DNA from 2 places in the Paludibacterium paludis genome. Region 2 is predicted to be linked to the other one. Evidence: predicted binding sites of a transcription regulator. Region 2 holds the regulator's gene; the other holds the start of a gene.

Region 1 (10,553 bases), 2.0 Mb from region 2:
AGTGTTTCTAGACTGCACGGAATGGAAGGGGCAAGCCCTTCCGGGTGCGCCTCCCCCGAGGCATAGTCCGCAATAAGGAGGCATCCCATGCGAATCGTGACAATCGGAGCGTCGCTGATTGCTCTGGGCCTGATGCTGCCGCATGTGCAACTGGACGAACAGGCCCCGGCTTTCGTCGCCGGCGCCGTCGCGGGATACGCGATCGCGCTGTTGCCCCCGCCCGCACAGTGGAAGGCTTTGCTGGAAAAAGAGCTCGAACCCTGTCTTGGCTGGTTCAGCAATCTGTTCAGGTTGTAGGATACGGCGCCTGTTTCCTCAGCGCCCTCGCCAAGTGATTCACCCGGAAAGGAAAACCCCTGTTGCTCAGGGGTTTTCCACAGGGTTATCCCGTTATTGCTGTGGATAACCGTTTTCCAGCGCCTCGATTTCCTCTTGCAGCGCCAGCCACTCTTCCTCCAGTCGCTCCAGCTCGGCGCTCGCTTCGCCCTGGCGCTTCGCGCTGTCCGCCAGGCGCGCGCGGTTGTCGTCGGCGTAGGCCTCCTCCGAGGCCATGAACGCCTCCAGACCGGCCTTTTCCGTGGTCAGCAGCTCGATGGACTTCTCCAGCTTGGCAAGGCGCGCGAGCAAGGGTTTCTTTTGCTGCGACATGCGCTGGCGCAACTCCGCCTCCTGACGCTTCTGTTCCTTGCGGTTGGGCGCGGCCGTGTCGTCGGAGGACGGGCGCAACGCCTCGGCCTGGCGCGCGAGACGCCACTGGCGGTAATCCTCCAGATCTCCGTCGAAGGGTTTGGCCGCACCGTCCCCGACCAGCCAGAACGTGTCGGTGGTGGCCTCCAGCAGGGAGCGATCGTGGGAGACCACGAGCAGCGCGCCGGCGAAGTCCTGCAACGCCAGCGTCAGGGCATGGCGCATTTCCAGATCGAGGTGGTTGGTCGGTTCGTCCAGCAGCAGCAGGTTCGGACGTGTCCAGACGATCAGCGCCAGGGCCAGGCGCGCCTTTTCCCCTCCGGACATCGGGCCGACCGGACCGAGCGCGGCGTCGCCATGGAAATTGAAACCGCCAAGGAAGGTGCGCAGCACCTGTTCGCGCGCGTCCGGCGCGAGCCGCTGCATGTGGCCGAGCGGCGTGTCGTCCTCGCGCAGTGTTTCGAGCTGGTGTTGCGAGAAATACCCGACCTTGAGCATTTGCGCTTCGATACGTTCGCCCCGCAGCGGAGCCAGTTCGCCGGCCAAGAGCTTGACCAGCGTCGACTTGCCGGCGCCGTTCACACCCAAAAGGCCGATGCGGCTGCCCGATTCGATCGACAAGGACAGGTTGTCGAGCACCGGTTTACCGCCGTAGCCCGCGCTGATGGCATCGAGCCGCAATAGCGGGTTGGGCAGGGATTCGGGGGTTTCGAAGTGGAAATCGAACGGGGAGTGGACATGGGCCGGCGCGATCCGTTCGAGTTTTTCCAGGGCCTTGATACGGCTTTGCGCCTGGCGCGCTTTGGTGGCCTTGGCCTTGAAGCGGGTGATGAACGACTCGAGGTGGGCGATCTGGCGCTGCTGCCGTTCGAAATCGCCTTGCTGGCGCGCCAGTTTTTCGGCGCGCAGGGTTTCGAACTGCGAGTAGTTGCCGGTGTACAGGGTGAGCGTCTGGTTGGCCAGTTCGACAATGTGGCTGCAGACCGAATCCAGAAAATCCCGGTCGTGCGAAATCATCAGCAGGGTGCCCGGATACCCCTTGAGCCAGTCTTCCAGCCAGAGCACGGTCTCGAGATCCAGGTGGTTGGTCGGTTCGTCCAGCAGCAGCAGGTCCGAGCGGCACATCAGCGCCTGGGCAAGGTTCAGGCGCATGCGCCAGCCGCCCGAGAAGCTCGCGACCTCGCGCTCGATGGCGTCGTTGGCGAAACCGAGGCCGGAGAGCAGGCGGGCGGCGCGGCTGCGGGCCGACCAGGCGTCGATGCGCGCGAGTTCCGCGTGAAGGTGGCCGATGGCCACGCCGTCGTTGTCGCGTTCGGCCTCCGCGAGGCGGGCTTCGAGTTCGCGCAGCTCCCGGTCGCCATCGAGCACATAATCGATGGCGCTGACCGCGAGCGCGGGTGTTTCCTGGGCGACATGGGCGACCACCCAGTGGGGAGGCAACAGCGCTTCGCCCTGATCGGCGTGCAATTGGCCCATCAAGAGGGCGAACAGGCTGGACTTGCCGGCGCCGTTGGCACCGGTGAGGCCGGCCTTGCTGCCCGGGTTGAGCGTCAGGGTGGCGTTGAGAATGAGTTCTTTGACGCCGCGGCGCAGGGTCAGGTTTTTAAACTGAATCATGGAGTTGTTAAAGAGCGGGCAGGCTGGACAGGTCCCAGCGGGGTTTCACGGTATAACCGCCCGGCGCGCGGGCGTGGGCGAGGCGCATCGCGCCGGCGAAAGCGATCATCGCGCCGTTGTCGGTGCACAGCGCGATCGGCGGATAGAACACCTCGAAGCGGCGCCGTTTCGCGGCGTCGTCAAGGGCGGCGCGCAACTGGAGGTTGGCGCCCACGCCGCCGGCCACGACCAGGCGTTTCATGCCGGTCTGTTTGAGCGCCTTGAGGGATTTTTTCACGAGGACGTCGACGATGGCTTCCTGGAATGCGCGGCACACCGCATCGCGCGTGGCGTCGTCCATCGGCTGTCCGTCGGCCTCGAGGCTCTTGACGAGCGTCAGCACCGCGGTTTTCAACCCGGAAAAACTCATGTCCAGATCCGGGCTGTTGAGCATCGGCCGCGGCAGCGTGAAGCGCGCCGGATCGCCTCGCATGGCCAGGCGCGACAGGGTCGGCCCGCCGGGGTAGTCGAGCCCCAGCAGTTTGGCGGTCTTGTCGAACGCCTCGCCGGCGGCGTCGTCGAGCGTCTCGCCGAGAATCTCGTAGTCGCCGATGCCGCGCACCGCCATCAGTTGGGTGTGGCCGCCGGAAACCAGCAGGGCGACGAACGGGAACGCGGGGCGCGGGGTGGCCAGCAGCGGCGAGAGCAGGTGCCCTTCCAGGTGGTGCACGCCGATGACCGGAATGCCAAGGCCGAAAGCCAGCGAATTGGCGACGCTCGCGCCCACCAGCAGCGCGCCGCCGAGTCCCGGCCCTTCGGTGAAGGCGATGGCCGACAGGTCGGCGAGCGAGCGTCCGGCATCGGCCAGACAGGCGCGGGCAAGGGGAACGACGCGGCGGATATGGTCGCGGCTGGCGAGCTCCGGCACCACTCCGCCATACTCGGCGTGCATGGCCATCTGCGTGTGCAGGTGATGCGCGACCAGCCCTGCATCGGTGTCATACAAGGCGACGCCGGTTTCGTCGCAGGAGGATTCGATTCCCAGTACCAGCATTGAGGTCATCTTACATAACAGGACAATCTTTCCATTGTACCGGCTAATCTTTGAGCGCCCAAATCCGCGGTGGTAATCTCGTTGCCTTGCCAACAAGGAGAAAGCGCCATGAAAGCGGAGCTCAAATGGATTGACGGAGTATGTTTTCTGGGGGAGAGCGGCAGCGGTCACGCCGTGGTGATGGATGGCGCCCCGGAAGGCGGCGGACGGAACCTGGGGCCGCGCCCGATGGAACTCGTGCTGCTCGGCACGGCCGGGTGCACCAGCTACGATGTCGTGACCATCCTGAAAAAATCGCGTCAGGATGTGCGCGATTGCCGTGTGCTGATCGACGCGGATCGGGCGGACAGCGATCCGAAAGTGTTCACCCGGATTCATTTTCATTTCATCGTGACCGGTCGGGGAGTGAAGCCCGATGCGGTGAGCCGGGCCATTTCCCTGTCCGCCGAAAAATACTGTTCGGCGTCCATCATGCTTGGCAAGACGGCAAGCATTACCCATGATTTCGAAATTCTCGAAAGCGATTGAGTCTCCCGGGGTCGCTTCTGTGGGCGTGTTCCTCCCGAGAGCCTCGATGATTCTTGAGGCACCGGAAAGCGATACGGTGAGTTGTGTAGGATTTATCTTTATTGACTGGTCTAAATTCTGTTTGATTGTAGGTGTTTGATGGTTGTCCGGGCGGGCGAACGCGAGCCCGACGGGGACGAAGTAGGATTTTTCATTTCGCCAAGCCTGAGGCCGCGCCGCCGCCAAGCGGCGCGCAGGCCGGAAAGTGTGCATGAAAACATCCTCCTACGTTCTTTCCCCCCGCGTTCTCGCACGGCTCGTCGTGGCGACCGCCATGCCGTTGGCCGGAGCCGCGTTCGCGTTGACGCCGGACACTTCGGCGCATGTCGGTTACGACAACCTCACCGGAAAGGAAATAACCTACCGGGTCTTGCCGGATGGCGAGGCGCTGGCTTACGGGGATATCCGGATCGGTTCTCACGCGCAGATCCAGCAGCATGGCATCGATACGCTGAATGTCTATCCGCAGATCGACTCGCCCAGAAAAAAACGCGCGGTCTGGCGTCCCAGCGGGACCGCCTGGCCGGACAATATCGTTTATTACGAGTTCGACAGCGATGTCGACCGGCAGACCTGGGACGCCATGCTGGCGGCTATGCGCCACATGGAAGAAAGGACCGCGGTCCGTTTCGTTTCCGATGCCACCCAGCCTTATCGCCTGAAGATCTTCGCAAAGCCAAAGCGGGGCGTGGTGTGTGGAACCTCGTTCCTTGGGCGGCTCGGCCCGCGCTCTCAACCCCAGGCCCTGACGATTTCCTGCCCGGATATCAGCACATCCCTTCATGAGCTGATGCATGCCCTGGGTTTCCATCATGAAGAGATGCGGCGCGGGAACGAGTCTGCGCCGCCCGATCCGGACTCCGTAGTCCGGGCGATCAAGCAATCGTCATACCGCACCCTCTCCGCCGGCGACATCGCCGGTATTCACCGGTATTATCCGTTTTCCCCGACCACGCCTGCGCGCCGGCCGCATCCGGCTTACCGCCCGCCCGAGCCCGGGCGCGAGCATCCGGTCGCGCCCCGCTCGGATGTGAAGGCGGTGTACCAGCTGGTGTCCCAGCGAAAGAAGGAGTGTCTGATGGCCTTCGGTGATGGCGAAACCGTGCCATGGTTTTATGGCGCCAGCGGAGTGGGCACGATGGCGTGCCGGACCGGCATGCTCCAGCAGCAATGGCGTTACCGGCTTGACGGGCGGATTCAGAGCGTGGCGTATCCCGCGTTCTGCCTTGGCGCCGACGGGGCCGGCCATGTCGGGCGCGGCCGCCGGGGGAATGTGTTGAAACGGTGCGACAGCGCCGCATCGTTGCGCTGGTCGGTGAGTCAGGCGCGGATCATCGATCACGACGCCCCGGATGCCATGCTGCAGCCCGTGCCGGGCGGTGTGGATGCCAAAGAGGAGTCCCTGACGGACGTGCCGCTCTCGTACTGGTATTGGGTCGAGGTGAGCCCGGATCCGGCGTCCTCTGTGCCTCCGGCGGCGGTTCCGCCGTCTGCCCGCGTTCCTGTCTCCCCCTTGGCACCCCCAACGGTCCTCCCGATCAGCCTGTCCGGTCATTCGGGAGCCGGCAGGCTGACGGCCAGCCCGCATGACCGTCCGGCGGCGGGTCTGCCGCTCGCGGATCATCGTCTGGAATACCGGCCGTTGATCAGTGCCCGCGACGGCCAGTGCCTGACGGCCATGGCCATGCTGCCAAGCCATGGGAGGCGCGGTGGAAAAGAACGGGCCAGCCTGCAGCCTTGCCGCGCCGGTTCGGAGCACCAGTCCTGGGTGCGCTTGCCCAATGGCTGGATCAAGAACCAGCGCTCGCCTGGACTTTGTCTTGCCCTCACCGGGATCGGCGCCGCGCCCACGCGCCAGGTGGTGGTCGGCGCATGCGAGGCGCGTCCGTTGTTTCAGTGGCAACTGACAGGCAACCAGTTGCGGAATGTGACCGCTCCGGGAACGCCGTTGGCCAATAGCGGCGCTCCGGCGGTGCCGGGGATCCGGGCTCCGGGGAATACCGACCCGGCATGGATCGGCTGGCGCTGGGGTGAACCGCAACGAGCGGCGGATCCGCGGCCGGCGGGATCTGTGGGCGGGACAAGCGCGGGGACCGCGCCGTTCCGGGGCCTGGGTCTGCCGAAGTGAGAATGCGCAATGCTTGTCAGCGCGGGGGGAGGGTGAGAGCGATTGTCGCCGGCGCCATGGCGAGCGGACCGTGGGCATCCAGGTCGGCGATGCTGCCGATGCGGCTCAGAGGTGGCGGCTTGGCGCTGACGGCCTTCCGGTGAGCGAATCGACTCGCCGGCGTCCGGGCAAGGCGAATCCGGGCCGGACGCCGGCCGGTCCGGAGTATGCGGAGGTCAGTCGACAAAGCGGCTGTCCTTTTGCAAGGAAGAGGGCAGCACCAGCCGGTGGCGCGCCAGGGCCGCACGGGAGAACAGTAATACGCCGCCGCCCAGTGTGACCGGAAACAGGTTGCCGGGCGCCTGGTGCCGGAACAGGATGTTCTGTGCCAGCCGCGCGGCGGCCACGCCCTGATCGTGTCCGCTCAGCACCAGCCCGCCGGCGGCCCGGTTCGCGCCGACGGCGAAATCCCAGAACCCGAACAGCGGCAGCGGGCTGTTCGCCGCCGTCCATTCGATCACCCTGGCATCCGGAACGATGGCGCCCGATGTATCGCGCAAAGTTTGATATAGCCCCGTCCAGATCGCCTGGTAGCGGCCGGGCGCATCGCGCACGAGGCGCTGCCACTGTGCGAAGTCGCTCGCCATGACCAGATCGATGTCCACATCGCTGATCCGCAGGCTGCCATGGTCGGCGAACATTTCCTCGCGGATCACCTCGGAGGTCAGATCGCTGTCGAACAAGACCAGTGCCCGTTTAAGATCGGGCACCACCTGCTTCATGATGAGGATGTTGCGCCGGATCAGCGGACGCTCGAGCACTCCCGTGACATTGGCGGGGTTGCCCGGCAGGTAATCGCGCGGGTTGCGGTTGATGCCCAGGTAGACCACGGGAAGCGCGCGGCCGGCCAGCCTGGCGCCGACATACTTGAGCGCGGCATCGTCGCCGGTGATCACAAGATCCGGCTTGTCCGCTTCGATGCGGTGCAGCGCCTCGCGGGCCCTGACTTCGTGCATCGGGTGGGGCAGGCGCTTGGTGTCCATCTGGAAGAATTCCAGCCGGACCGAGGGGCCGAGGGTTTCGGCCAGGGCTTCGCGATAATCGTGCGACCACGCATACTCGGCGTGGTAACTGTCGATGACCAGTATCCGTTTGACCGGTTCCGCGCTCAGCGGCAAGACGGCGCAGAGCAGGATAAGTATCGTCGGCAGGCGGATCCGGTTCATTGTTTATTTCGTGAGCATGGATATTTCATTTGTTTAGTATAGGTTGTTCTGACCGGCCTGCCGCTGTCCTGCCGTCCGGGGCGGCAATTCTTGCCGTATTTCCCGCTATTGTTGCCAGGCTATTTGGCGATGTGTTGGGAATTTCCTTTTTTTTTCAGCGTGTTGCCGGTGGTTTTTTATGTTGGCACGGTTCGTGCTTCTGATGAGGGCATTCAGGAGAGACTTCCATGCTTGACAAGATTGCCAGGGCTTTCGATTTCCAGCAGCGCGCACTGAACCTTCGTGCTTACCGTTCCGAGGTGCTGGCGAGCAATATCGCCAACGCCGACACGCCGTATTACAAGGCAATGGATCTGGATTTCCGCTCGGCCATGCTGTCGGCCGGCAATGCCCAGTCGTCGCTGGCGCTCAGCCGCACCGACGCCCGTCATTTCGGCACCGCCGAGGGCGGCGGCAAGGATTTCTCGTCCGGTCTGATGTACCGCAATGCCGTGCAGCGCAGCCTGGACGGCAACACCGTCGACATGGACGTGGAACGCGGAGCGTTCGCCGAGAACGCGCTGAAGTATCAATCCACGCTGACCTTTCTGAACAAGCGGATCAGCGGTCTTGCCGACGCCATCAAGGGAGGTCAGTAATCATGTCGCTGGAAAACGTTTTCTCGATCTCCGGCTCGGCGCTGACCGCGCAGTCGATGCGCCTTAACGTGGTGGCGAGCAACATCGCCAACGCCGAGAGCGCCACGAGCTCCACCGGGGAACCCTACAAGGGCCGTCACGTGGTGTTCACCGCCATTCCTGTGACCGCCGCCGAGCCCAAGGTCGCCGGGGTGAGGGTGACTTCCATCGTCGAAGATACGACGCCCCCGCGCCTGAAGTACGACCCGGGCAATCCGCTGGCCGACGAGAAGGGCTATATCCGGATGCCCAATGTGAATCCGGTGGAAGAAATGTCCGACATGATCTCTTCGGCCCGGTCCTACCAGACCAATGTGGAAATCATGAACACCGCCAAGACCCTGCTGCAGAAAACCCTGCAGCTTGGCCAGTAAACCAGGAGAGTGAAACATGGCGAGCAGCGTGACCAACGATCCGGCGAGCAATCCGTACAGTGTCGTCAACGGCAATACGACAAGTTCCGGTACCGCCGCCAACAGCGCCCAGGGCATCCAGGACCGCTTCCTGAAGCTTCTGGTGACGCAGTTGCAGGCGCAGGATCCGATGAATCCGATGGACAACAGCCAGATGACCAGCCAGATGGCGCAAATCAGCCAGGTGTCCGGCATGGAAAAGCTCAACCAGACCATGCAGACCATGCTGTCCGCCCAGATCGCCTCGCAATCGCTGATGGCGACCACCCTGGTCGGCCGTCAGGTGTTGTCTCCGGGCAATGTGCTCAACAGCGCGGGCGACGGCGCGACGCTCAGCGGCGCCGCCACGCTCGACGCCGATGCCAAGAAAATGACCGTCACCATCAAGAACGAGAGCGGTGTCACGGTCAACACCATCGACGTGACGAGTCCCGCGCCCAAGGCCGGCATGAACAACTTCACCTGGAACGGCAAGGACATGGCCGGCAACATCCTGCCGTCCGGCAAGTACACCTTCGAGGTGACCGCCACCAAAGCGGACGGCACCTCGGCCAAAACGGTCGCCTACACCACGCAGAAGGTCAACGCCGTGGCCTGGGACAGCTCCGGCATTCCGCAGCTGATTCTTAACGACGGCACGCGCGCCAAGCTGGCCGATATCGCGCAAATGAGCTGACGCCGGTACCCGGTATCAAACAAGGACGACGAAGATGGGTTTCCAACAAGGTCTGAGCGGGCTGTCGGCCGCCTCCAAGCAGCTTGATGTCATCGGCAACAACGTGGCCAACGCCAGCACGGTGGGCTTCAAGCAGTCGCGCGCCGAATTCGCCGATATGTACGCGACCAGTTTTTACGGGGTGGCCAGCACCGCGGCGGGTATCGGTGTGAACACCGCGGCGGTGACCCAGCAGCATACCCAGGGCAACATCACGCCGACGGCGCGAAGTCTGGACATGGCCATCAACAATAACGGCTTCTTCATCGTCAAGGCCGGCGCCTCGACGGCGAACAGCGCCGGCACGATCTACGCGACCCGCAACGGCCAGTTCCAGGTCGATCAGCAAGGATACATCGTCAATACCAGCGGCGACCGGCTGCAAGGCTGGACGGCCAGCACCGGCGGCGTGGTGACGCAGGGGCCGGTCAACGATCTGCAGCTGCAGACCGCGCTGATCAACCCGAAAGTCACCTCGGCGGTGGGCATGGGCGTCAACCTCGATTCCCGGATGACGCCGACGGCGGGGACAACGCTGGATCCGACCAAAACCAACACATTTAACTGGTCTAATGCCACAACGGTGTATGACAGTCTGGGCAATCCGCACAATCTGACGCTGTATTATCAAAAGGCCGCCCCGACCACGACCGGCACCGACTGGGTCGTCAACGCCTATGTGGACGGCAATCCGGCCACGGCGCCCAACACCTTCACGCTGAACTTCAACACCAACGGCGCGCTGACCACCACGGCGAAATTCCCCGTGTCGTTCACCCCGGCGCCGGTCAACGGTTCGGCGACTCCGGTGTCGTTCACCGTCGATTACACCGGCTCCACGCAATACGGCCAGAATGCCGGCACCACGTCGCTGACCAACGACGGCTATGCGCCGGGGACCCTGCGCGCCATCAATATCGACAAGACCGGCATCATTCAGGCGACCTACACCAACAGCCAGACGCGCACCATCGGCCAGGTGGCGATCGGGAACTTCACCAACCCGCAGGGTCTGCAGCCGTCCGGCAACAACCACTGGGTGGAGACCTATTCGTCCGGACCGATGCAGATCAACGCGCCAGGATCCGGCACCGCCGGGCTTTTGCAGTCCGCGGCGCTGGAGGATTCCAACGTGGATCTGACCACCGAACTGGTCAACATGATCACGGCGCAACGGTTTTACCAGGCCAACGCCCAGACCGTGAAGACCCAGGACCAGGTCCTGCAGACGCTGATCAACCTGCGCTGACCGATAGGATACGCTGATGGACCGCATGCTTTTTCTGGCGATGACCGGCGCCAAGCACGTCGAATGGCAGCAGGCCACCACCGCCAACAACCTGGCCAACGTCAACACCAACGGCTTCAAGGCCGACCTGGTGTCGTTCCGCGCGCTGCCGGTCGTCGGCGACGGCGCGCCGACGCGCACCTATGTGGTCGACAATACCATCGGCCACGACATGCGCCAGGGCAGTCTGCAGGCGACCGGCAACGAGAGCGACTTCGCGCTC
Region 2 (10,553 bases):
CGCCATGGGGCAACGACAGGGCGAGACGCTCCTTGAGCGCCAGGCGCAAAGCCTGGTAGTCGGCTTCGCCTTGTCGTTTATTGTTGGCGTAGGAGATGAAGCCGGTTATGCCAAGTATTATTGTGACGCCGACGATCAACCAGACAGTCAGTTTCGCCTTGATGCTGTTCATGTGGTTGCGGTTCTTTCGCTAGGCCCCCTCTAACCATCGTAAGAAACCGCAGCCCAAATTGCAAAGACAGGCTGGCAGATAGCGCGATTTCTGTCATGCCTCTACCGGAAAACGGGAGTCACTTCCAACGGAACGCGCTGGCCAGCGGAGTGGGTGGGCGAGTGGCCCGACGAGCGCAATCGCTGACCGGGTCCATCAACAGCCTACGGATACGACGGCGTTCGCCCGGAACGATATAACGCTTGATCCAGCGCTCCAGCACGGCGCAAGTGCTGGCGTTGTAGACATGGGCGGCGGCGAAGTTCTGGCGTGACTCGGGAGGGCCGGACGCCAGCCGCACCAGATCCATCCCGTCCAGGTAATGATCGGTCAACCGGCGATTGAGGCGCTGGCAGTCCCGGATCGCCGCGAGAAAAGCGGCGTGCTCCGAGGGCGATAAACCGAACCGCCCGATCGTCGCCAGCATGACCGAGTAAACAAAGGCATGCTCGTCCGCCGTGATTCCGGCATGCTGCGGACTCGCGTCAAGATAGGGCAGCAGCAGGGCGGGGGTGTAGCCCGGCGTGAAAAACTCCGGCCGCCTCGACACCGGACAGATCCCGTCGCAGTCGATGAGGTGCAGCACCGCTTCGCCGCCGTTTGCTTTGTCAGGCCCGAGCGCCAGGTTTTCCGGTTTGATGTCGCCATGAACAAAGCCCGCCCGATGCAGCCGGTCCAGCTCTTCCGCGAGCGGCTTCCATTGTTCGGGCCGCAGGCATTTCCCCTTGCATAGCGCGCTTTGGAGATCCTGGCCCGCATCCCGCATGATCAGCCGCTCAGGCGCGACCCTTCGAGGCGCGACAAGGTGCGGAAAATCTTCAAAGAAGCCTTCCGGCAGGGGTGGGACGATGTTTGCCGGAGTCGTTGTCGTCAGGGACAGATAACCGCCCGCCCGATGGACAATGCGCTTGTTGGCGCCGGCCAGGGCCGGATCGGGGCGCTCGGTGCCGATTTCGACGGCGGATGGCGCCTTGCCGGCGCGATGCACATGAAAACGGTGCCTTTCCCACGTCATGCGGCCGGTTTCATCCGTTCGCGTGCGCCGCCCTTCGAAGACGACATAGCCTGACTCATTGGCCTCTTTGGCATTGCGTTGCCGCCGGTGTTCGCGAAAGAGGGGAACGAGCCGTTCGAGGGCGCGACACTGTCGCGCCGTCAGCGCGCAAGACCTCGGTTCCAACGGCGCTGGGCCTTGCGCGGCGGGCCGCAGACACAGGGTGAAGACACGCCTGAGCTGCTGAATGGCGGTCCCTGCTCGCGCAGGCGGCGCGATGGCGCCAGGCTGCGCGGGTCCAGAGGACGAAAGCGGGATGGTCGGTTTCATGAGGTGGCGCAAAAAGCCGAGCATACGATGCGGTGCAGGACCGGGACTTGCAAAAAACGCTCACCGGTCAGGCGGCGGCCAGCCTCATCGGGGCAAATTTCTGGATCGCCAAGCCCCCGAGAATCAGGGCAAGACCGCCGAGCGTCGACGAGTAGACCGGTTCGCCGACGATGAAGTGGATCAGCACCAGCGAAACCAGCGGCGAGAGAAAGATCAGGTTGGCGATCTTCGCGGTGCTGTCGGTCAGTTTCATCGCGGCGAGCCACAGCACGAAGGTGAATCCCATCTCCAGCGCCCCGACGTAGAAGGCGCCGGCCAGGCCTTGCCAGGCGACCGGTTGCAATTCTCCGGTGAGAAAGCACCAAACGAGGATCAACGGTAGCGAGAAGGCGAAGTTCAGCGTCAGCCCGACCACGGGCTCCCGCGAGTCCTTGGTGTTGAATAGCCAGTAAAGCGCCCACAGCAGGGTGGAGGCCAGTGCGAAGCCGACGCCCGCCGCATTGGAAAAGTTCAGCGCCAGCACATCGCCGCGCGTGCCGATCACCAGCACGCCCGCGTAGCAGCAGAGCGCGCCGGCGGCATCCTGCGGCCGCAGGCGCTGTCCCAGCACCGGGATGGCCAGCAGGGTCATCGTCAGGGCCCAGGTGTAGTTGATAGCCTGGGCTTCCTGTGCGGGCAGCCGCGCGTAAGCCTGGAACAGGATCAGGTAGTAGATGAAGGGGTTCACGGCGCCCAACAGGACAGAGCGTTGCCAGTGCGCGCGCGCGGTCTTCGGAAGTTCGCCGAGCCGGCCTTGCCAGGCGAGGATGCCAAGCAGAACGCACAGGGACGCGGCGCTGGCATACAGCACCAGTTGCGCCGGACTCAGATGCGCGAGGCTGATCTTGAAGGCCGTGGCGACGGTTGACCAGGCGAGAACGGCGGACAGGCCGCAGGCGTAGGCTTTCTGTTGGCGGGTCAAATCGGACTCCTCGTAACGGACGGTCGGCGGTCGTATCTTGCCCGGGGCCGTTATCCGATCAGGCGATTGAGCACGCGACCGAGGCGCTGGACGGTCATCGAAGCGGTCAGTCCGAGCGGGCCGCCCGCTTCCCGGGTGTAATCGTCCCCGGCAAGACCATGGCAGTGTACTGCAAGGGCCGAGGCTTGTGCCACTGTCATTCCCTGTGCGATGAGCGCGGCGATCAATCCGGTCAGGACGTCTCCCTGACCCGCCGCGGCCAAGGCCGGGCCACCGCTGGTATTGACCAGAAAAAATCCGTCAGGGCGGCCTATCAGGGTGCCCGAACCCTTCAGTACCGCATGGCAGCCGAACCGCCGGGCAAGCGCTGTCACGGCCGCCGGGCGATCGTCCTGTACCGCGCCCGTGCCGCAGCCCAGCAGACGGGCGGCTTCGGCCGGATGTGGGGTGATGACGGTCGGCGACGCCCTGGCGACAAGTCTGGCGGCCAGCTCGCGATTGGAGGCAATGGCATTGAGGGCATCGGCGTCGAGCACCAGAGGCAGCGTCGTCTCCAGCGCGAGTTCGACGCGTTGGGTCGCGGTATCGCCCGGTCCGAGTCCCGGACCCACGGCGAGCACCGCGGAGGCCGGCGGGGCGCCTTCCGCTCCGGCGAGCATCAATTCGGGCGCAGCCGGGTCGACGTGGGGAGCGGGCCCGAGGAAGCGGACATGAACCTTTCCCGCGCCCGCCGCCAGGGCGGCGCGCCCGGCGAGCAGGGCGGCACCCGTCATGCCGGGCGCTCCGCCCTCGATGACCACGGTGCCGTGACTGCCTTTGTGGCTGTTGGCCCGGCGTTTCAGGAGGTGGGCGGCGGGAGCGTTGAGTGCTCCTGCCGGCGCGGGAAACCATTCGGGAGGGCAGTCGAGATTCGCGAGTTCGACGTTTCCGGCGAAATCCGCGCCGTCTGCCGTGTAAAGGCCGGGTTTATGGCACAGGAAGGTCAACGTATGGTCGGCCGCGAGGCAAGGTCCCAAGACCTTTCCCGTCCATGCATCGAGTCCCGATGGCGCATCCAGCGCCAGTACCGGAGCGTTCAATGCCGCCAATTGACGCAGAACCTCGGCCCACCGTCCGTCAAGAGGCCGGGCAAGACCGATGCCGAACAGGCCGTCGATGACCAGATCGGGAGCGGGGAAGCCGTCGGGAAGCGTGGCCGATAGCGGAAGGCCGGCCTCGCATGCCCGTCGGTGGGCCGCGATCGCCTCGTCCTGACGGGGCGTTTCCGGCAGCAGTATGTGCACGTTGAACGAGCTTCTGGCGAGCAGGCAGGCGGCCAGGAGCGCGTCGCCGCCGTTGTTGCCCGGACCCGCCGCCACAAGTATCGACGCGCCGGCCGCGAAGTGCGTTTCGACCCAGCGATGCACGGCGCGCGCGGCGCGTTCCATCAGGTCGACGCCCCGCTGGCGCGCCATGGCCTCCACGACGCGAATATCGCCGGGCGGATAGAGGGGCGCGCCGCACATGAGGGTTACTCCGGCGCCGGGGCACCCCAGCGCGCCACGAGCTGGTTGTCGATGCCCAGTTGATCGAGAATGCGCGAGACGATGAAATCGATCATGTCGTCGAGCGTTTGCGGTTTGGTGTAGAACGCCGGCACGGGAGGAAGGATGACGGCTCCGAGCCTGGCCAGTCTCAGCATGTTTTCCAGATGGATCACCGACAGCGGCGTTTCCCGGGGGACCAGCACGAGCTTGCGCCCTTCCTTGATCGAGACATCGGCGGCCCGCTCGATCAGGTTGTCCGACATGCCGTTCGCGATCGCGGCGAGGGTGCCCATCGAGCAGGGACAGATCACCATCGCATCGGCTGGATTGGAGCCGGAGGCGACCGGCGCGAACCATTCTTCCCGGCCGAACACCTCGATCTGACCGTCCGCCGCGCCGGTGCGCTGTTGCAGCCAGAGGGCGAAATCGGCGGGCCGCGAGGGGATGGCCAGATCCATTTCCTGGCGAGCGACGATTTGTGCCGCCTGGGAGTAGAGGACGAACACCTTGCGTCCCGATTCGGCCAGGCGTTCGATCAGCGACAGGCCGAAAGGCAGGCCGGAGGCTCCGGTCAGCGCGACCGTGACGGTGTTGACGGGGCGCATCAGGGCAGGCTGTCCAGTTGTCGATGCCGCACCAGCACCCGTTTGCCGGCATACCGCTCGGCAAGGGTGCGGGCGATGTAGACGGAGCGGTGCTGTCCGCCGGTGCAGCCGATGGCGACGGTCAGGTAACTGCGGCCCTCCTGATTGAAGCGGGGCAGCCACTTGCCGACGATACTGTCGATGTCGTCGATCATTTCCGCGACATCCGGGCATTTCAGGAAAAACTCGATGATCGGCTGATCGTGACCGGTCAGCGGGCGAAGCTCCCGATCGTAATAAGGATTGGGCAGGCAGCGGACATCGAACACGAAGTCGGCGTCCAGCGGAACGCCGTGCTTGAAACCGAACGACTGGATCACCAGCGTCAAACGCCCCGTGTCGGCTTCGACCAGGGTTTTGACCCAGTTCCGCAGCGTGTTGGCCGACATATCGCTGGTGTCGATGCGCGTGCCCAGTTCCTGAATGTCGGCCAAAAGCTCGCGTTCGAGCGTGATGCATTCCTTGACCGTCAGACCCGGGCTCGACAGAGGGTGGCGCCGCCTGGTTTCGGAAAAGCGCTTGACCAGGGTGTCCTCCTGCGACTCGAGAAACAGCAGCCGCACATCGGCGCCCTTTTCGCGCAGCTTGCGCATCTCGTCGGGAAGCGCGCCCAGCGACGGGCCGGAGCGGGTGTCGACGCTGATCGCGATATGATCGTAACCGAAGTCGGCGTAGAGGTTCAGCGCCTCGGTCAGCATGGTCGCCGGAAGATTGTCGACGCAGTAGTAGCCCGAATCCTCCAGCGCCCTGAGCGTGACCGATTTGCCCGAGCCGGACAGGCCGCTAATCAGTATCAGCTGCATGTTCCTGTTCCCTGAGGAAATTGGTGTGGCGTTCGATGAACTCGCGGGTGCTGTCGATACCGCGCAGCTGCAGGATGTAGTTGCGCACGGCGGCCTCGACAAGGACCGCGAGGTTACGACCCGCCGCCACCGGCAGGACGACCTTGCGCACAGTCACGCCCAGGATGTCCTGGGTCTCCGACTGGATGTTCAGGCGATCGAGCGCCTGCATCGCCTGGTCGTTGGCCTTGACCAGGTGAATGATCAGCTTGAGCACCTTTTTCGGGCGGACCGCCGTTTCCCCGAAAATCGTGCGGATGTTGAGAATGCCCAGGCCGCGCACCTCCAGAAAGTCGCGCAGCAGGGGAGGGCAGCGGCCCTCGAGCGTTTCCGGGCCGATGCGATAGAGTTCCACGGCATCGTCGGCCACGAGTCCGTGACCGCGCGAGATCAGATCAAGCGCAAGCTCGCTCTTGCCCATCGCCGAGTCGCCCATGATCAGCACGCCGATTTCGAGCACATCGAGAAATACGCCGTGCAGCACGGTCGAGACCGCCAGCGCCCGGGCCAGATAGATGCGCAGCACATCCATCAGGTAGGGGCTTTCCAGCGGTGTCGACATCAGCGGCACGTTATGGGTGTGGCAGTAATCGCGCAACAGCTTGGGCACGGCCTGGCCGTTGGCGACGATCACCACCGACATGCTCTTGTGGAAAAGCTGGTCGAGGGCGGTTTTGGCCGCCGACTGCTCGAGCCTGTCGAGGTAGCTCACCTCGGCGAGCCCAAGCACCTGGACCCGGTTGGGGTGGATGAAGTTCAAGTGCCCGACCAGCGCCAGGGTCGGGCGCTGATCGTCGTTGCCTATGATATTGTCGGCCCCCGCCGTGCCGGCAACCCAGCTCAGATTGAGTTTCTGCTGGTTTTCCTGGTACAGCTTGCGGACCGTTATGCTAGGCATTGGCGCTCCATTGGGTCAGGAGTTCGTGGATTTCGCCCGGCGCCGCCGCGGCCAGCAGCTGTTCGCGTACCTGGCGGCTGGAGAACAGCTGGGCGAGTTCCGAGAGAACCTGCAGATGCAGGTCCGTTGCCTGCTCTGGAACGAGCAGGACAAAGAGGCTCTGCACCGGCTTGCCGTCCGGCGCATCGAACGGAATGGGCTGCTTGAGCCGGATGAAGACGCCGGTCGCCTCCTTGAGTCCGCGCGCTCTGCCGTGAGGGATGGCGACGCCTTGTCCGAGGCCCGTGGAGCCCAGCTTTTCGCGGGCGAACAGGCAGTCGAAGATTTCGCTGCGCGCGATGCCACGCGTATTTTCAATCAGTAGCCCCACCTGCTCGAAAACCCGTTTCTTGCTGGAAACATCAAGGTCCAGAAGAATGTGGTCCGCGGTGAGGATTTTGCCTATGAGGCCCATAGAGTTCTCTGTGCCACGCGAGAAAAACGGTATGATTTTACGTCCTGCCAGAGGGCTTAGCAAAGAAAAACGGGAACCCGCCGGGTTCCCGTCAATTCCTGCGGGCCTCTTTACAGCGAGGCTTCCTGGGCGGTTCCCGCCGTGCCCGCTCCGCGGTGTTCGGAGATCTTTTCCTTGTGCTTGAGCACCTGACGGTCGAGTTTGTCCATCAGCGCGTCGATGGCCGCGTACATGTCGCTGTCCGCGGATTCGACGTGGATGTCCTTGCCGGAAAGATGGACATTGGCCTCGGCTTTTTGTACCAGCTTGTCGACGGACAGGATCACGGAAACATCAATCAGCTGATCGACATGGCGTGCGATGCGTTCGAGTTTGCTCTCCAGGTACTCGCGCATGGCCGGAGTGATGTCGAGATGAAGACCGGTCAGTTTGAAGTTCATACCCTAACTCCTTCTTTGTTGACTATCCGGACGGGTTGGCCGGATTAGCTGATCATTCTGTCGGGCACTACGGAAGGGAAGCCTGTCGGGTCACAGCGCCTTTCTCTGGTTGGCCGGAGGAATCTGCATAGCCTCACGATACTTCGCAACGGTCCTGCGCGCAACCTGGATTCCCTGGCGCCCGAGCTCGTCGGACAAGGCATTGTCCGACAGCGGCCTGGCCGGGTTTTCCGTATCGATCAGGCGCCGGATATGGGCCTTGATCGCGGTGGCGGAGCACTCCTCCCCGCTGTCCGTTTCCAGCGCGCTGCCGAAGAAGTACTTCAGCTCGAATACCCCGCGCGGGCACTGCAGGTATTTTTGCGTGGTGACGCGCGACACGGTGGATTCGTGCAATCCGACTTCCTCGGCGATGTCCCTGAGAATCAGGGGGCGCATGGCCACTTCGCCTTCTTCAAAGAACGTTTGCTGCCTCTGTACGATAGCTTCCGACACTTTCAGGATAGTGTCAAATCGTTGCTGTATGTTCTTGACGAACCACCGTGCTTCCTGAAGCCTGCCGGTCAGCTCGGAACTGTTCTGACGGTTTTCGGCAAGCATCCTGGCATAAACCGGATTGACCTGCAGGCGGGGGATCGCGGCCTGGTTCAGTTGGGCGACCCAACGTCCGCCGCGTTTGCGCACGGTGATGTCCGGCACCACGTAGTGGATCTCCGCGCCGCTGAAGCCGGCCGCGGGGCGTGGATTGAGGGTGGCGATCAAGTGCCGGGCCGCCCTGAGAAGATTGTCGTCGCCGCCGGCGAGCTTGCGCAATTTCGTGTAGTCCCGGTTGCCGAGCAGCGCGAGGTGTCCATCGACCAGTTCCAGCGCGAATCGGCGCTCCGGCGTATCTTCCCGCCTGAGTAGTTGCAGGCGCAGGGATTCCGCCAGATTCCGCGCCGCGACGCCGGGCGGGTCGAATTGCTGCAGCAGCCTGAGCGCCACGGCCATTTCGTCGACGCCGATATCCAGTTCCTCGGGAAGCTGGGCCACCAGTTCGGGCAGATCGGCGGGAAGGTAGCCGTCCTCGTCGAGCTCCTCGATAAGCAGCCGGACCCGCGCGCTGTCCTGATGAGGCATCGCGACTTCGCCCAGTTGCGCGATCAGATGCTCGCGCAGCGTGGGTGTGACGGGAACGTTGGCCAGCGGGTCGTAATCGTCCCCATCGTCGCGGCGTCCCCCGCCCGTTCCCCAGTCTCCCTGCGTATCCTGGCCTTCCTCCCGGGCGGTATCCGGTTCGGCCGGCGCGGGATCGACATCGGCATCGGTGCGCGCTCCGGCATCCTCCGCCGTGTCGTCGGCGCGTTCGATGAGGGGGTTTTCCAGAAGAAGGCGCTCGACCTCCGTTTGCAGTTCCGGCGTGGAGAGCTGCAGCAGTTTGATCGACTGCTGCAGCTGGGGGGTGAGGGTCAGGTGCTGGGAGACCTTGAGCTGAAGGGTTGGCTTCATGACGCTCAGAGGCGGAAGTGTTCGCCCAAATAGACTTCGCGGACTTTTTCGTTGCTGACCAGCGCTTCCGGAATGCCGGAGGCCAGGACGCTGCCGTCGCTGATGATGTACGCGCGGTCGCAGATGCGCAGGGTTTCCCGCACATTGTGGTCGGTGATCAGTACGCCGATGCCCTTTCCCTTGAGGAAGGCGATGATTTTCTGGATGTCGATCACGGCGATCGGGTCGACGCCGGCGAAGGGCTCGTCAAGCAGAATGAAGCGCGGCCGGGTGGCGAGCACGCGGGCGATTTCCACGCGGCGCCGTTCGCCTCCGGACAGAGAGAGCGCGCTGCTGTCCCGCAGATGGGCGATGTTCAGGTCGTCAAGCAGCAAGGAGAGCTGGTTTTCCAGTTCCTCGCCCTTGTGTCCGGAAATCTCCAGGATGGCGCGGATGTTCTCGTCGACGGTCATCTTCCGGAAAATCGATGCCTCCTGCGGCAGGTAACCGATGCCGAGCCGTGCCCGCGTGTGGATGGGGAGCCGGGTGATTTCCCTGCCGTCGAGGACAATGGTGCCGTCATCGGCGCCGATGAGACCGACGATCATGTAAAAACTGGTGGTCTTGCCCGCGCCGTTGGGGCCGAGCAGGCCGATCACCTCGCCGCTGGCGATGCTCAGCGACACATCCTTGACCACTGTCCGTTTCTTGAAACGTTTTTTCAGGCCCGTGACGTCGAGTTGGCTGGGGGTCATGGTTTTTTTCCGTCGGTGGCCGGAGCGGATCCTGCCTGCCTGGGCGGGATGATGATGGTCACCCGGCCCTTGTTGGCGGTATTGGCGGTGCCGCCGACGCTTTCCACGACCTGGGTTTCGGTGTTGTAGGTGATCACGTTGCCGATGACGATGCTTTCACCTTTCTTCACCCGCGCGTTGCCGGTCAGGATCGCGGTATGGGTTTGCGTCGCGTAATCCACGCGGTCGCCCTGCGCGTCGATCCATTCGACGACGCCCTTGCTGTCCGGATCGGACTTCTGGCGGAAGGTGACCGGCTTGCCGTTGGCGACGAGCGTCTGATTGCCTTTGTCGTCCTGCGTCAGATAGGCCTGGTCGCTGTGCACGATCATGGTGCCCTGCACGGCGACCACGTTTCCGGTCAGCACGGTCACTTTCCGGATCTGGTCCCACTTGGCGTCGTTCGCCGTGAGATTGAGGGGTTTTTCACGGTCGGCTTTTTCCGCGAACGCCGGCGCCGCCGCCAGGCAGGAGAGGACGAATAGCGCCGTCAGGCGGTTATTTCGCATAGGTTATCCTCGCATTGGATAGCAGATGAAGCTGCTTGTTGCGATAATCGTAAGTGAAGCCCACACCCGTGGCGACCGAATTGCCGTGATGCATTTCCACATAGCGGTTCGAGCGCAGCAGGCCTTTGTCTCCGTCGAGGCTCATGGCCGAGGTGTCCACGCTCGATGCGGGGCCTTCGGCGCCGGCCGGCTTGTCCATCCTGACCTTGCGGTCGAAGAACCCTTGCCGCGTGCGGGGGTTGTAATGGCCGGTCTCGGCCTTGACGACGCTGTCGGTGGCGCCGGCCCGGTAGAGCGTCAGCACGCCCTTGTCGAAGTAGACATCGTGCTGTTTGGGAAATTGCCAGGCGCGTTCCGCGACGAGGCGTTCGTACAACTGGCCATGCTCGTCGAACCGGGTGGCGGTCAGGCCGCTCGCCGAGAACTCCGGCCGGTTCGGGTTGAGGTCGCGCACGATCGTGGTGATGCTCGATACCTGGTCGA

The links. Region 2 encodes sigma-54, which starts transcription at its own class of promoters, with help from an activator protein. Its sites were predicted from a motif close to CTGGCACGCTTCATGCTT; they were not measured.
Region 1: the regulator sigma-54 is predicted to act here: its motif matches at 7,419-7,436, upstream of flgB (flagellar basal body rod protein FlgB).

What each region holds. Positions count from the first base shown of each region.
Region 1 covers NZ_CP069161.1:1,376,377-1,386,929, forward strand. Annotated here, with positions in the region: gene JNO50_RS06320 (hypothetical protein) at 88-297, shown strand; gene JNO50_RS06325 (ATP-binding cassette domain-containing protein) at 391-2,304, opposite strand; gene tsaD (tRNA (adenosine(37)-N6)-threonylcarbamoyltransferase complex transferase subunit TsaD) at 2,312-3,337, opposite strand; gene JNO50_RS06335 (OsmC family protein) at 3,446-3,865, shown strand; gene JNO50_RS06340 (M12 family metallopeptidase) at 4,116-6,032, shown strand; gene JNO50_RS06345 (hypothetical protein) at 6,049-6,258, opposite strand; gene JNO50_RS06350 (ABC transporter substrate-binding protein) at 6,248-7,237, opposite strand; gene flgB (flagellar basal body rod protein FlgB) at 7,465-7,875, shown strand; gene flgC (flagellar basal body rod protein FlgC) at 7,878-8,288, shown strand; gene JNO50_RS06365 (flagellar hook assembly protein FlgD) at 8,305-9,003, shown strand; gene flgE (flagellar hook protein FlgE) at 9,038-10,291, shown strand; gene JNO50_RS06375 (flagellar basal body rod protein FlgF) at 10,308-10,553, shown strand, end outside.
Region 2 covers NZ_CP069161.1:3,390,064-3,400,616, reverse strand. Annotated here, with positions in the region: gene JNO50_RS15720 (sensor histidine kinase) at 1-172, opposite strand, end outside; gene JNO50_RS15715 (BUD32 family EKC/KEOPS complex subunit) at 291-1,226, opposite strand; gene JNO50_RS15710 (DMT family transporter) at 1,603-2,496, opposite strand; gene JNO50_RS15705 (NAD(P)H-hydrate dehydratase) at 2,547-4,001, opposite strand; gene JNO50_RS15700 (flavin prenyltransferase UbiX) at 4,007-4,627, opposite strand; gene rapZ (RNase adapter RapZ) at 4,627-5,469, opposite strand; gene hprK (HPr(Ser) kinase/phosphatase) at 5,450-6,406, opposite strand; gene ptsN (PTS IIA-like nitrogen regulatory protein PtsN) at 6,399-6,860, opposite strand; gene hpf (ribosome hibernation-promoting factor, HPF/YfiA family) at 6,971-7,300, opposite strand; gene JNO50_RS15675 (RNA polymerase factor sigma-54) at 7,391-8,788, opposite strand; gene lptB (LPS export ABC transporter ATP-binding protein) at 8,794-9,522, opposite strand; gene lptA (lipopolysaccharide transport periplasmic protein LptA) at 9,519-10,070, opposite strand; gene lptC (LPS export ABC transporter periplasmic protein LptC) at 10,060-10,553, opposite strand, start outside.